Regions from separate parts of the Streptococcus jiangjianxini genome, predicted to be linked through region 1. Evidence: predicted binding sites of a transcription regulator. Region 1 holds the regulator's gene; each other region holds the start of a gene.
The links. Region 1 encodes CtsR, which represses protease genes until heat stress. Its sites were predicted from a motif close to TTGGTCAAAAAAGGTCAAANA; they were not measured.
Positions count from the first base shown of each region.

Region 2: the regulator CtsR is predicted to act here: its motif matches at 2,163-2,183, upstream of ABP870_RS05575 (ATP-dependent Clp protease ATP-binding subunit).
Region 3: the regulator CtsR is predicted to act here: its motif matches at 1,942-1,962, upstream of ABP870_RS01070 (ATP-dependent Clp protease proteolytic subunit).

Region 1 covers NZ_JBEHGL010000014.1:46,224-50,513, reverse strand. The annotation lists gene rpsB (30S ribosomal protein S2) at 1-691, shown strand, start outside; gene tsf (translation elongation factor Ts) at 880-1,920, shown strand; gene ABP870_RS07245 (hypothetical protein) at 2,081-2,248, shown strand; gene ABP870_RS07240 (CtsR family transcriptional regulator) at 2,438-2,899, shown strand; gene ABP870_RS07235 (ATP-dependent Clp protease ATP-binding subunit) at 2,899-4,290, shown strand, end outside.
Region 2 covers NZ_JBEHGL010000010.1:22,836-27,125, reverse strand. The annotation lists gene ABP870_RS05575 (ATP-dependent Clp protease ATP-binding subunit) at 1-2,082, opposite strand, end outside; gene ABP870_RS05570 (DUF1797 family protein) at 2,372-2,602, shown strand; gene ABP870_RS05565 (hypothetical protein) at 2,586-2,840, shown strand; gene ABP870_RS05560 (amino acid ABC transporter permease) at 2,874-3,560, shown strand; gene ABP870_RS05555 (amino acid ABC transporter ATP-binding protein) at 3,560-4,290, shown strand, end outside.
Region 3 covers NZ_JBEHGL010000001.1:189,744-194,033, reverse strand. The annotation lists gene ABP870_RS01080 (MalY/PatB family protein) at 1-1,117, shown strand, start outside; gene upp (uracil phosphoribosyltransferase) at 1,210-1,839, shown strand; gene ABP870_RS01070 (ATP-dependent Clp protease proteolytic subunit) at 2,021-2,623, shown strand; gene ABP870_RS01065 (DUF2129 domain-containing protein) at 2,717-2,971, shown strand; gene ABP870_RS01060 (ABC transporter substrate-binding protein) at 3,348-4,290, shown strand, end outside.

The DNA of each region.
Region 1 (4,290 bases):
AATGGCTAAGTATATCTTTACTGAGCGTAACGGTATCCACGTTATCGACCTTCAACAAACTGTAAAATTAGCTGATCAAGCTTACGACTTCGTTCGTGACGCAGCAGCAAACGATGCAGTTATCTTATTCGTTGGTACTAAAAAACAAGCAGCTGAAGCAGTAGCAGAAGAAGCTACTCGTGCTGGTCAATATTACATCAACCACCGTTGGTTGGGTGGAACTCTTACAAACTGGGATACAATCCAAAAACGTATCGCTAAATTGAAAGAGATCAAACGCATGGAAGAAGATGGAACTTTCGAAGTTCTTCCTAAGAAAGAAGTTGCCTTGTTGAACAAACAACGTGCACGTCTTGAAAAATTCTTGGGTGGTATCGAAGATATGCCTCGTATTCCAGATGTTATGTACATCGTTGACCCACATAAAGAACAAATCGCTGTTAAAGAAGCTAAAAAACTTGGTATTCCAGTTGTAGCTATGGTTGATACAAACGCTGATCCAGATGAGATCGATGTTATTATCCCAGCAAATGACGATGCTATTCGTGCCGTTAAATTGATTACTTCTAAATTGGCTGATGCTGTTATTGAAGGTAACCAAGGCGAAGATGCTGGTGTTGACTTCCAAGAAGAAGCAAACGCAGAATCAATCGAAGAGATCGTTGAAGTTGTAGAAGGCGACAACAACTAAGAAAAGTAAAAAGGACGCTTGTCCACTTTACCATTTGAGCTTGATTGGCAAGAATGGACATTACTTGCGAAAGGGGCAGGGCTAAGCCCTAGTCTCTTTTGTTTTTATTTGGTTAGTTATTAAAAAGAGTAACAAGAACTGATGATCAGGAATTGTTTTCTCAGATTATAGGTTAAGGAGATCTACTCATGGCAGAAATTACTGCAAAACTCGTTAAAGAATTGCGTGAAAAATCAGGTGCTGGTGTTATGGACGCTAAAAAAGCACTTGTTGAAACTGATGGCGATATGGATAAAGCGATTGAATTACTTCGCGAAAAAGGTATGGCTAAAGCAGCTAAAAAAGCTGACCGCGTAGCTGCTGAAGGTTTGACTGGGGTTTACGTTGATGGTAACGTTGCAGCCGTTGTTGAAGTTAACGCTGAAACTGACTTTGTTGCTAAAAACGCTCAATTTGTTGAATTGGTAAACGAAACTGCAAAAGCACTTGCAGCAGCTAAACCAGCTAACAATGAAGAAGCTGTTAACGTTAAATTAGCTTCAGGTGAAACACTTGAAGAAGCATATGTTAACGCAACAGCTACTATCGGAGAAAAAATTTCATTCCGTCGCTTTGCTGTTATCGAAAAAACAGATGATCAAGCTTTCGGTGCTTACCAACATAATGGTGGACGTATCGGCGTTATCTCAGTTGTTGAAGGTGGCGATGAAGCACTTGCTAAGCAAATTTCAATGCATATCGCTGCAATGAATCCATCAGTTCTTTCATATACTGAACTTGATGAGCAATTTGTTAAAGATGAATTAGCACAATTGAACCACGGTATCGATCAAGACAACGAATCTCGTGCGATGGTTAACAAACCAGCCCTTCCACACTATGCGTATGGATCAAAAGCACAATTGACTGACGAAGTGATTGCAAAAGCTGAAGAAGACATCAAGGCAGAACTTGCTGCTGAAGGTAAACCAGAAAAAATTTGGGACAAAATCATCCCAGGTAAAATGGATCGCTTCATGCTTGACAACACTAAAGTTGACCAACAATACACACTTCTTGCACAAGTCTACATCATGGATGACAGCAAAACAGTTGAGCAATACTTAGAATCAGTAAATGCTAAAGTTGTTGCATTTGCCCGTTTCGAAGTTGGTGAAGGTATTGAAAAAGCTTCAAATGACTTTGAAAACGAAGTTGCAGCTACAATGGCAGCAGCTCTTGGTAAATAATTGATTAATCGTTAATCTAGGGCACCTCGATAAAAAGAGGTGTCTTTCTTATGGCTAAATGCAAAAGGTCTAATATGGCAAAGTCACCATTTTTGAAAATGTCTCTATTGTTTTCTATTGACTAGGTTCATTCTTGGTTGTTTCTGGTGTTGTGGGTGGGATGCTAGTTATTTTTGCAAGTATCGCAAAATCTTTTGACATAGCTCGTCAACCCTTCGTTACCAGTATGGCTATCATAGCCAGTAATATGGGTGCGATGATGACACAGTTGATGTTAGCCAAAGCTATTCAGGACCTGGGGTTAGAATGCTATCAATTTCCTTTGTAGTAAGCGGTAGTTTATCCCTTATCGTCTTGGAGATTTATCAGTGGTGAAAAAAACTGAAAAGAGTTAAGCTGATGGTCCGATTCTTTTCGTCTGCCTAAGGATAAATACTTAAGGCTTAAGGTTTTAAATGTCTTGAAAATTTGATATAATTATAGTCAGTTATAGTCAAAGTAAGAAAGGGGGTCCTTAATGTCGTCAAAAAATACTTCAGACCAGATTGAAGAGTATATCAAACAATTGTTGGCTCAGTCAGGTATGACCGAAATTAAGCGATCTCATCTGGCCGAGTCTTTTCAGGTTGTTCCCAGTCAGATCAACTATGTTATAAAGACACGCTTCACAGAGAGTCGAGGTTATTTGGTTGAAAGTAAACGCGGTGGTGGCGGCTACATTCGCATTGCCAAGGTTAAGTTTTCAGATAATCATCAATTACTGGGTTCTTTGATGGCAACCGTTGGTGAGCGGGTTAGCCAACAGGTTTTTGATGATCTTATTCAACTCTTATTTGAAGAAAAGGTGATCACGGAGCGAGAAGGCAACTTGCTGTTATCAATGACTTCTGATGCCGTATTAGGACAAGATGCCCCTTTTATTAGAACTAGAATGTTAAAGAAACTCCTCCATCGGTTGGATAGGAAAAAGGAATCATAATGGTTAAGTATTCACAAAAAATGCAGGAAGTTTTTGGCCTGTCACAAATTATTGCAACACAATTCTCTTGCCAATTGTTAGAAAGTTGGCATCTTTTGCTTGGATTAATTTCTAGTGATGAAACCATTGCAGGATTAACTTTCCGAGAATTTGACAGTGAGACCGGTGAAAATGATTATTTTGCAGCTGCTATTTTAGCGTCGGAGAAGACTTTTGATGATAGTATTAATCAGTTTGATCTTCATGAGCAATCGGTAGCGACAGCTGAGATCTTGGCTTTTGCGGAACAAATTAGTCATATTACTGGAGATGAAGAGGTTGGTACCGAGCATGTTTTGATGGCGATGCTCCTAAATCCACAAATGATGCCCATCCGTATCTTGGAATTAGCTGGTTTTAAACTTAAAAATGATGGTGAAGGATCTTCGATTTTTAGCCTCCGTCAAAGTTTAGAGAAACATGCGGGCTTTACTAAGGATCAAGTCAAATCCATTCACGAGTTGAAAAAACCTAAACGCCCTAAGGCTAATAATTTTACAGATATGATGAAACCACCATCAACAGCTGGAGAATTATCGGATTTCACACGCGACTTAACAGCTATGGCGCAGGCTGGCGCTTTAGAAACGGTTGTGGGCCGCGACCAAGAAATTTCTCGTATGGTACAGGTGCTCAGCCGTAAAACTAAGAACAATCCCGTCTTAGTCGGTGATGCTGGTGTCGGTAAAACAGCTTTGGCTTATGGTTTAGCCCAACGTATTGCTAGTGGAGAGATTCCTTATGAGCTGCGTGATATGCGAGTTCTGGAATTAGATATGATGAGCGTGGTTGCAGGGACCCGATTCCGCGGTGATTTTGAGGAGCGTATGAATCAAATCATCGATGATATCGAGACAGACGGGCACATTATCCTCTTTGTGGATGAAATGCACACGATTATGGGGTCTGGCAGTGGGATGGACAGCACCTTAGATGCGGCTAACATTCTTAAACCAGCTCTTTCACGCGGGACACTCCATATGGTTGGCGCAACCACTCAAGAAGAATATCAAAAGCATATTGAAAAAGATGCAGCTCTATCGCGTCGTTTTGCTAAAATCATTATTGAAGAGCCTGCTGTTGAAGATGCCTTTGAGATTCTCAAAGGACTTCGTCCTAGTTATGAAGCTTATCATCATGTATCGATTTCTGATGATGCCCTGATGACAGCTGTTAAATCTGCTCATCGGTATATGACCAGTAAAAACCTTCCAGACTCAGCCATCGATTTGATAGATGAAGCTAGCGCTACTGTTCAAACTATGGTTAAGAAAGAAGTTCAAGCAGAGCTTTCGCCAATTGATGAAGCACTTTTGAGTGGAGATCTTAAGACTGTTTCACGTTTACTTAAA
Region 2 (4,290 bases), on a different contig from region 1:
ATCATAGCCAAGGTCAACCAGTTTTTCCTTAACTTTATCGGTTACCTCGAGGTGGAGGCCGTTGACAGCGAGACGGTCGTTAACATCTTCAAGCATAAGGTTAACAATCGTAAGAAGGTTTTCTTTTTCAAGGGCCTTGAATTCGATAATACCGTCAAAACGGTTCATAAACTCTGGACTGAAGAAATCACCAAGCTGGTTAAGTACAGAATTGGTGCGACCTTCACGAGCAGCACCGAAACCAACAGAAGCTTCAACTTTGCCAGTACCGGCATTAGAAGTCATGATAATGATGGTATCTTTGAAGCTGACCGTACGACCTTGACCATCAGTTAGGCGACCATCATCAAGGACTTGGAGAAACATATGCATGACATCTGGATGAGCTTTTTCAACTTCATCAAGTAGGATAAGTGAATATGGGTTGCGGCGGACTTTTTCAGTTAATTGCCCAGCCTCTTCATAACCAACGTATCCTGGAGGAGCACCGACAAGTTTGGCAACAGCGTGCTTTTCCATGTATTCAGACATGTCGAAGCGGATCATGCTGTCAGCGGAACCGAAGAGTTCGATAGCTAATTGTTTGGAGAGTTCTGTTTTACCAACACCAGTTGGCCCTACAAAGAGGAAGGAACCGATGGGGCGATTTGGAGAGCCAAGACCGACTCGGTTACGACGGATAGCTTTTGCAATTTTATCGACAGCATCATCTTGACCAATGACATGTGATTTAAGGTCATCCGCCAAATGAACCAATTGGCTTTGTTCTTTTTCTTTGAGATCGCCAACGGGGATATTAGTTTTTTGCTCAATAATAGCTTCGATATTTTTTTCCGTAATAATAGGGATGTCTTGATCGTCTATTTTTTGAGCTTGCATTTCCTTGTACTTAGCGATTTGATCACGATAGTAAGCGGCACGTTCGTAGTCTTCATCATGTGTTGCTTGGGTCTTAAGATTCTCAGCTTCAACTAGGCGCTGATCTATTTCTTGCGGATCAACAAAATTCAAGGTTAAATTCATCTTAGAACCGGATTCGTCAAGAAGGTCAATAGCCTTATCGGGAAGGAAGCGATCTTGGATGTAACGATTGGAAAGAATGGCTGCCGCTTCGATAGCATCAGAGCTGTATTTGACATGATGGTAATCTTCGTATTTGGGTTGAATTCCCTTTAAGATGGTGATGGTTTCTTCAACACTTGGTTCATCGACTTTAACCGGTTGCATACGACGTTCCAAAGCAGCGTCTTTTTCAATAATACGATACTCATTAAGAGTTGTTGCCCCAACTAATTGAAGCTCGCCACGTGCGAGAGCAGGTTTTAGGATATTACCAGCGTCCATATTGCCATCGCCAGCACTACCGGCACCAACAATTTCATGGATTTCATCGATGAAGAGAATCACATCTTGGCGATTGCGAATTTCTTCCATGAGCTTTTGCATACGCTCTTCAAATTGACCACGGATACCAGTTCCTTGAACAAGGCTGACAACATCTAAACGAATGACTTGTTTACCCTGGAGTTTTTGTGGAACATCAGCATCGACAATTTTTTGAGCTAGGCCTTCCACAACAGCTGTTTTACCAACTCCGGGCTCACCGATAAGAACAGGATTGTTCTTAGTACGACGGTTTAGAATTTCAATGACACGAAGAATTTCATCGTCACGGCCAATAACAGGATCAATGTCACCTTGACGAGCGATTTCAGTAATATTGATACCGAATTCCTCTAGGAGACCTTGGTTCTTTTGCTGAGCAGGTCCTTGAGGACCGTTTGGTTGACGGTTTCCTGGGCCCTTGTTGCCACCTTGACCACCAGCTTGTGTTTTAGGACTATTTGGTAAATCACCGCTAAAGGCGCGGAAGTTATTGAGATCACCAAAGAAATCATCGAAAAATGGATTCATAGACGATGACGCTCTTTCTTGGCCTAAATTTGACAAAAGACTGTTTTTAGGATCCGTTTTCATGATTTGATAACAGTTTTGGCAAAGATCGACTTGTTTTTGCCTTCCATTAACATTAGTGTATAAATGGATAGTTGATTCATTTAATTGACAATTTTGACAAAGCATAGATATACCTCGCTTTTTGAGAGATTTTTAAAAGTGAAATGTTTAAATAGATATAGGACTTTTATCGAACCAAATTCATTTTGGTCAAATATAGTCAAACTTTATCTGACTTTATTATAGCATGATCGTTCTGCATTGCAAGTAAAAAGTTCAAAAAATTGGCAGTCTAACTAAAAGAGTGCTAACGAATTTTTTAACAGCTTAATATCAGGAAAATAGTTGATTTAGTGTTACTTTGAAAGCTTTTGTGGTAAAATAAGAGAAATCAATAGAAATAGAGGAGTATGATATGGAATCACATTTAGTGAGAATCATCAATCGTCTTGAGCTTATGGCCACAGATGGCGGTAATTTAAAACGTAATTTTGAGCGAGAAGGAGTTGTTGTTGCAGAAGTATCATTCAGTAACGATCCAGAAAACGGACCAGTTTTCACTTTGCGCGATGTTGAAGCTAAGGAGTTATATTCGTTTGATAGCATTGATTTGATTGCAATGGAAATTTATGATTTACTTTATTAAGTTAGTAGAAATGAGTCTGGGACATGGTGGCAGGCTCATTTTTATTTTGCCTTTAAAGGGTAGTATTAGGGGGATATTAGAGAGGTCGCTGGTAGCTAATGTAGAAACTCAGGTGTTAGAACTGATATGGCTTGAATTGAATATTTCAATGGATTTTCGCCTTCTTTATACAAAAAAAGAGGTTTTATTGTATAAAAATACCGAAAAACATTGTATTTTTAGTTTATCTATGCTATGATGGTTCTTATCTTTTAGTAAATAGGAGTTCGTTATGGATTTTTCTTTCCTTCCCAAGTATTGGGCTTATTTTAACTACGGTGTCATAGTCACCATTATGATTTCTGCTTGTGTTGTCTTTTTTGGAACCATTATTGGTATTTTAGTGGCATTTTCAAAAAGGAGTTCCTTTAAGCCTTTAGCTTGGCTAGCCAGTTTTTATGTTTGGGTATTTCGGGGGACTCCTATGGTAGTCCAAATTATGATTGCATTTGCCTGGATGCATTTTAGCGGAGCACCGACTGTTGGTTTTGGTGTCTTAGATATGGACTTTAGCCGTCTTTTGCCTGGCATTATTATTATCTCATTGAACAGTGGCGCCTATATTTCGGAGTCTGTTCGTGCTGGTATTGAGTCTGTACCAAAGGGACAGCTGGAAGCAGCCTACTCACTAGGTATTAAGCCTAAAAACGCTATGCGTTATGTTATTTTGCCTCAAGCGATTAAAAATATCTTGCCGGCTTTGGGGAATGAATTTATTACCATCATCAAGGATAGCTCACTTTTACAAACCATTGGGGTAATGGAACTTTGGAATGGTGCGCAGTCTGTAGTAACAGCAACCTATATTCCTGTCGAACCACTCTTGTTTGCGGCATTCTACTATTTAATGATCACAACAGCAATGTCTAGATTATTGCAAATCCTTGAAAAACGAATGGGTAATGGAGGAACACTATAATGACAGAGACATTAATTTCAATTGAGAATTTGCATAAACACTTTGGCCAAAATGAAGTGTTAAAGGGAATCAATCTAGACATTCACAAGGGAGAAGTTGTGGTTATCATTGGTCCTTCTGGATCAGGAAAATCAACATTTCTTAGGACCATGAATTTACTAGAAATACCAACTAAAGGTAGTGTTACTTTTGAAGGTATAGACATTACTGATAAAAAGAATGATGTTTTCAAGATGCGTGAGAAAATGGGAATGGTTTTCCAACAATTTAACCTTTTCCCAAATATGAGTATTTTAGAAAATATCACTTTATCGCCAATGAAAACAAAAGGCTTATCAAAGAGTGAAGCAGAAGCAAAAGCTTTTGAACTCCTAGATAAAGTTGGTCTTCGTGATAAAGCAGATGCCTATTCGTCCAGTTTATCGGGTGGGCAACAGCAACGTATCGCCATAGCGCGTGGATTGGCTATGGATCCAGATGTTTTACTTTTTGATGAGCCAACATCAGCTCTTGATCCCGAAATGGTTGGAGAGGTTTTGGCCGTTATGCAAGACTTGGCGAAGTCTGGAATGACAATGGTTATTGTGACACATGAAATGGGGTTTGCGCGTGAGGTAGCTGACCGCGTTATTTTCATGGATGGTGGCGTTATCGTAGAAGATGGCACACCTCAACAAATCTTTGAAAATACTCAGGAAGATAGAACGAAACATTTCTTGAGTAAAGTATT
Region 3 (4,290 bases), on a different contig from region 1:
CATCAAGTGGCAAAAAGTTAAACATGATCCAGAGATTATTCCTCTTTGGATTGCGGACATGGACTTTCAGATTTTTCCGGCTATGACAGAAGCACTTGAAGAATTTGCTAAAACTTCCGTTTTTGGCTATGATGCTCCCAAAGATAGTCTCTACCGGGCCGTTCAAGAATGGGAAAAAACACAGCATCAAGTTATCCTTAATAAAGAAGACATTGTCTTGATTGAAGGAGTGGTACCAGCTATTTCAGTGGCTATTAATGCTTTTACACAAAAAGGAGATGCTGTTCTCATTAACACACCGGTTTATCCTCCTTTCGCACGAAGTGTCACGTTAGCCAAACGCCTTTTAGTAAGCAATTCCTTGATAGACAAGAATGGGCACTTCGAGATAGACTTTGAACAATTGGAAAAAGACTTGGTTGATCATGATGTTAAACTCTATCTTTTTTGCAGTCCTCATAATCCTGGTGGACGAGTTTGGACCAAAGAGGAAATTGTTAGGGTAGCAGAACTTTGCCGAAAATATGGTGTTTATCTGATTTCAGATGAAATTCACCAAGATTTGGTACTTTTTGGACATAAGCATCATAGTCTCTTGTCTGTTAATGCTGATTATCAGAATTTTGCTCTGGTATTGACGAGTGCAACTAAGACCTTCAATATTGCAGGAACCAAAAATAGCTTTGCACTCATCCCAAATCCTAAACTAAGAAAAGCTTTTAAGGATGCACAGTTGGTCAATAATCAGCATGAAGTCTCCACGCTAGGTTTCTTAGCCACAGAAACAGCACTAAGGTATGGTAAGGACTGGTTGGATGAATTAAAAATAGTTCTGGAGAGGAATATCAATCTACTGACTGAAACCTTGACCACACAAACAGATATCAAGGTCATGAAACCAGAAGGCACTTATCTGGTTTGGTTAGATTTTTCTAACTATGGCATTAGCCATAATGAGCTTGGAAACATTCTTCAAGAAGATGTCAAATTAATCCTAAACGATGGTTTAACTTTTGGAAAAGAGGGAGAGTATCATTTCCGTCTAAATACAGCAACGCCCACCCACGTGATAGAAGAAGCGCTGAAGCGCTTGGTCAAAGCTTTCCCAAAAGGATAGTTGAATTTTGTTGGATTGACCTACTTAAATCCTCCCCTCGCGGAGGATTTTTTGATATAATAAATAAAAACAATAGAAAGTGGTTTTAAATCATGGGAAAATTCCAAGTCATTTCACATCCGCTCATTCAACACAAACTATCGATCTTACGTCGTTCAACGACTCCAACAAAAGATTTTAGAGAATTAGTTGATGAAATTGCTATGTTGATGGGGTACGAAGTGTCTCGTGACTTGCCTCTTGAAGACGTTGAAATTGAAACGCCAGTGACAACAACGATTCAAAAACAATTGGCTGGTAAGAAATTAGCTATTGTTCCAATCCTTCGTGCTGGTATTGGTATGGTAGATGGCCTTTTGAGCCTCGTTCCAGCTGCTAAAGTTGGTCATATCGGTATGTATCGTGACGAGGAAACGCTTGAGCCAGTGGAATACTTGGTTAAATTACCAGAAGACATTGATCAACGCCAAATTTTTGTGGTTGACCCAATGCTTGCGACTGGTGGATCAGCTATATTGGCAGTCGATTCGCTCAAAAAACGCGGTGCGACAAATATTCGCTTTGTGTGTTTGGTGGCTGCTCCAGAAGGTGTGGAGAAATTACAAGCCGCTCATCCAGATGTTGATATCTATGCGGCATCTCTTGATGAAAAACTAAATGAGCATGGTTACATTGTTCCTGGTCTTGGTGATGCGGGTGACCGTCTCTTTGGTACAAAATAGCAATAGTGTCGGCTTTAGCCTAGAAAGAGCAAGAGATTGCTCTTTCCTTTTAGATGTTGAATTAGCACTCTCTAGCTTAGAATGCTAAAAAAATGAGTTTTTTATTTGACCTTTTTTGACCAAAGTCATATAATAAAATCAGTCATTAAATTGGCAATTGAAATTGCTAACAAACAATGAAATGGAGAAAAATATGATTCCTGTAGTTATTGAACAAACGTCACGCGGTGAGCGCTCTTATGATATTTACTCACGTCTGTTAAAAGACCGTATTATTATGTTAACGGGTCCAGTTGAAGATAACATGGCAAACTCAGTGATCGCGCAGTTGCTTTTCTTGGATGCCCAAGACCCTACTAAAGATATTTACCTTTATGTCAATACACCCGGTGGATCTGTCTCTGCTGGTTTAGCCATCGTTGATACTATGAACTTCATTAAAGCTGATGTGCAAACCATTGTTATGGGAATGGCAGCTTCAATGGGGACCATTATCGCATCATCAGGTGCCAAAGGTAAACGTTTCATGTTGCCAAACGCAGAATACATGATGCACCAACCGATGGGAGGTACTGGTGGCGGTACGCAACAAACAGATATGGCTATTGCTGCTGAGCATCTTTTGAAAACACGTCACAAATTAGAAAAAATTCTTTCTGATAATTCAGGGCAAAGTATGGAAAAAATCCATATCGATGCTGAACGTGATCGCTGGATGGATGCTGAAGAAACACTTGCATATGGCTTCATCGACGCTATCATGGATAACAATGAATTAAAATAATAAAGAATGCGATTTAACCTGCCTTGGCAGGTTTTTTATTTGGGAAAATTTGCTATAATAGTAAAAATAAGACTGAATAAGAAAAAGGAAACTATGGAAATCAAAGAAAGAATGAGCCTTGCGGTTTACCTTTACTATAATCGCGATGCTAGAAAGTTAAGTAAATTGGGTGATATTTTTTACCATTCCAAACGATTTAAATATGTCATGATATATATTGATAAAGATCAGGAAGAAGACATTGTGTCAACTTTAAAAACAATGAAATATGTTAAAAAGGTTAAACCGTCGGCTCTCGATGATATCGATACGAATTTTGTAGGTAATCTGGACAACCATGATGATTGATAACACATAGACGGTTCTTGAGGACTGTCTATTTTTTTGTTGATTGTTAATGAAAAGGGTAAAAGCGTAGCAAAACTGTCAAGTGTTACAGTTGTTTCTCAAAGTTCTGGAGAAAGAGGCTTAACAGTCTTTAAGAAAGTAGACAACCCCTTCCGAACATGAACTATCAAGAAAATGACTTTTACGTCTTTAAATAATAAATCTCTTAGAAGTATTGATGTCACAGTATTTCTAAGAGATTTTTTTCTTCAATTTGATAGGCTTAGAAGCTTCTTAAGGTCATTTTTTAAAAAATTTGAAAAATTCAGAAATAAAGTATTGACAATATTCTGATAATTCAGTATTATTGTGTAACATACTTTAAGGAGATTGCTTTATGAAGAAAAAATTAACTTTTGTCGCTGTTACATTGATGAGTACAGCCTTTCTTGCAGCTTGTAGTGCTGCTCCTAATAGTTCAAGTTCAAACACAGAAGGAACTAAAGTTGGTGATACGCTGAAAGTGGGATTAAACTTTGAGTCAACGGGTGATGTTTCTGCTTATGGTAACGCTGGTAAAAATGGTGCTCAATTGGCGATTGCTGAGATCAATAAAGATGGTGGTGTTGACGGTAAGAAAATCAAAGCGTTTGTTAAGGACAATAAATCTGACAACTCAGAATCAGCTACGGTTACCACTAACTTGACAACGGAAAGTGGCGTTAATGCTGTCGTAGGTCCAATGGTATCGTCAGCCGTTGCCTCAGCTAGTCCAAATGCTGAAAAAGCAGCTGTACCACTGGTAGCACCAGCGGCAACACAGGATGATTTAACCGTTGGAAAAGATGGAAAGACACGACAATACATGTTTCGAACAACCTTTATCGACAGTTATCAAGGTGAGGTCCTTTCCAAATTTCTTAGCAAGGATTTAAAAGCAAAAAAAGTAGTCCTTTACTATGATAATTCGAGTGACTATTCAAAAGGGATAGCCAAAGAGTTTAAAAAGCACTATAAAGGTGACATTGTTAGTGAGTCAACCTTCCAAGCCAAAGACACTGATTTTCAATCAGCTCTGACAAAATTCAAAGATGACGATTTCGATGCCATCGTAATGCCAGGTTACTACCAAGAAGTTGGTACAATCATCAAGCAAGCCCGTGAAATGGGAATTGATGCTCCTATCGTTGGTCCTGATGGCTTTGCGGATGATAAACTGGTCGAGTTGGCAGGGGCTAAGAATGCTTCAAACGTTTATTACGTTTCAGGATACTCAGCTAAAACCTCTAAAAAAGCAGCAGCATTTGCTAAAGCTTACAAGGAAAAATATGGTGAAGAAC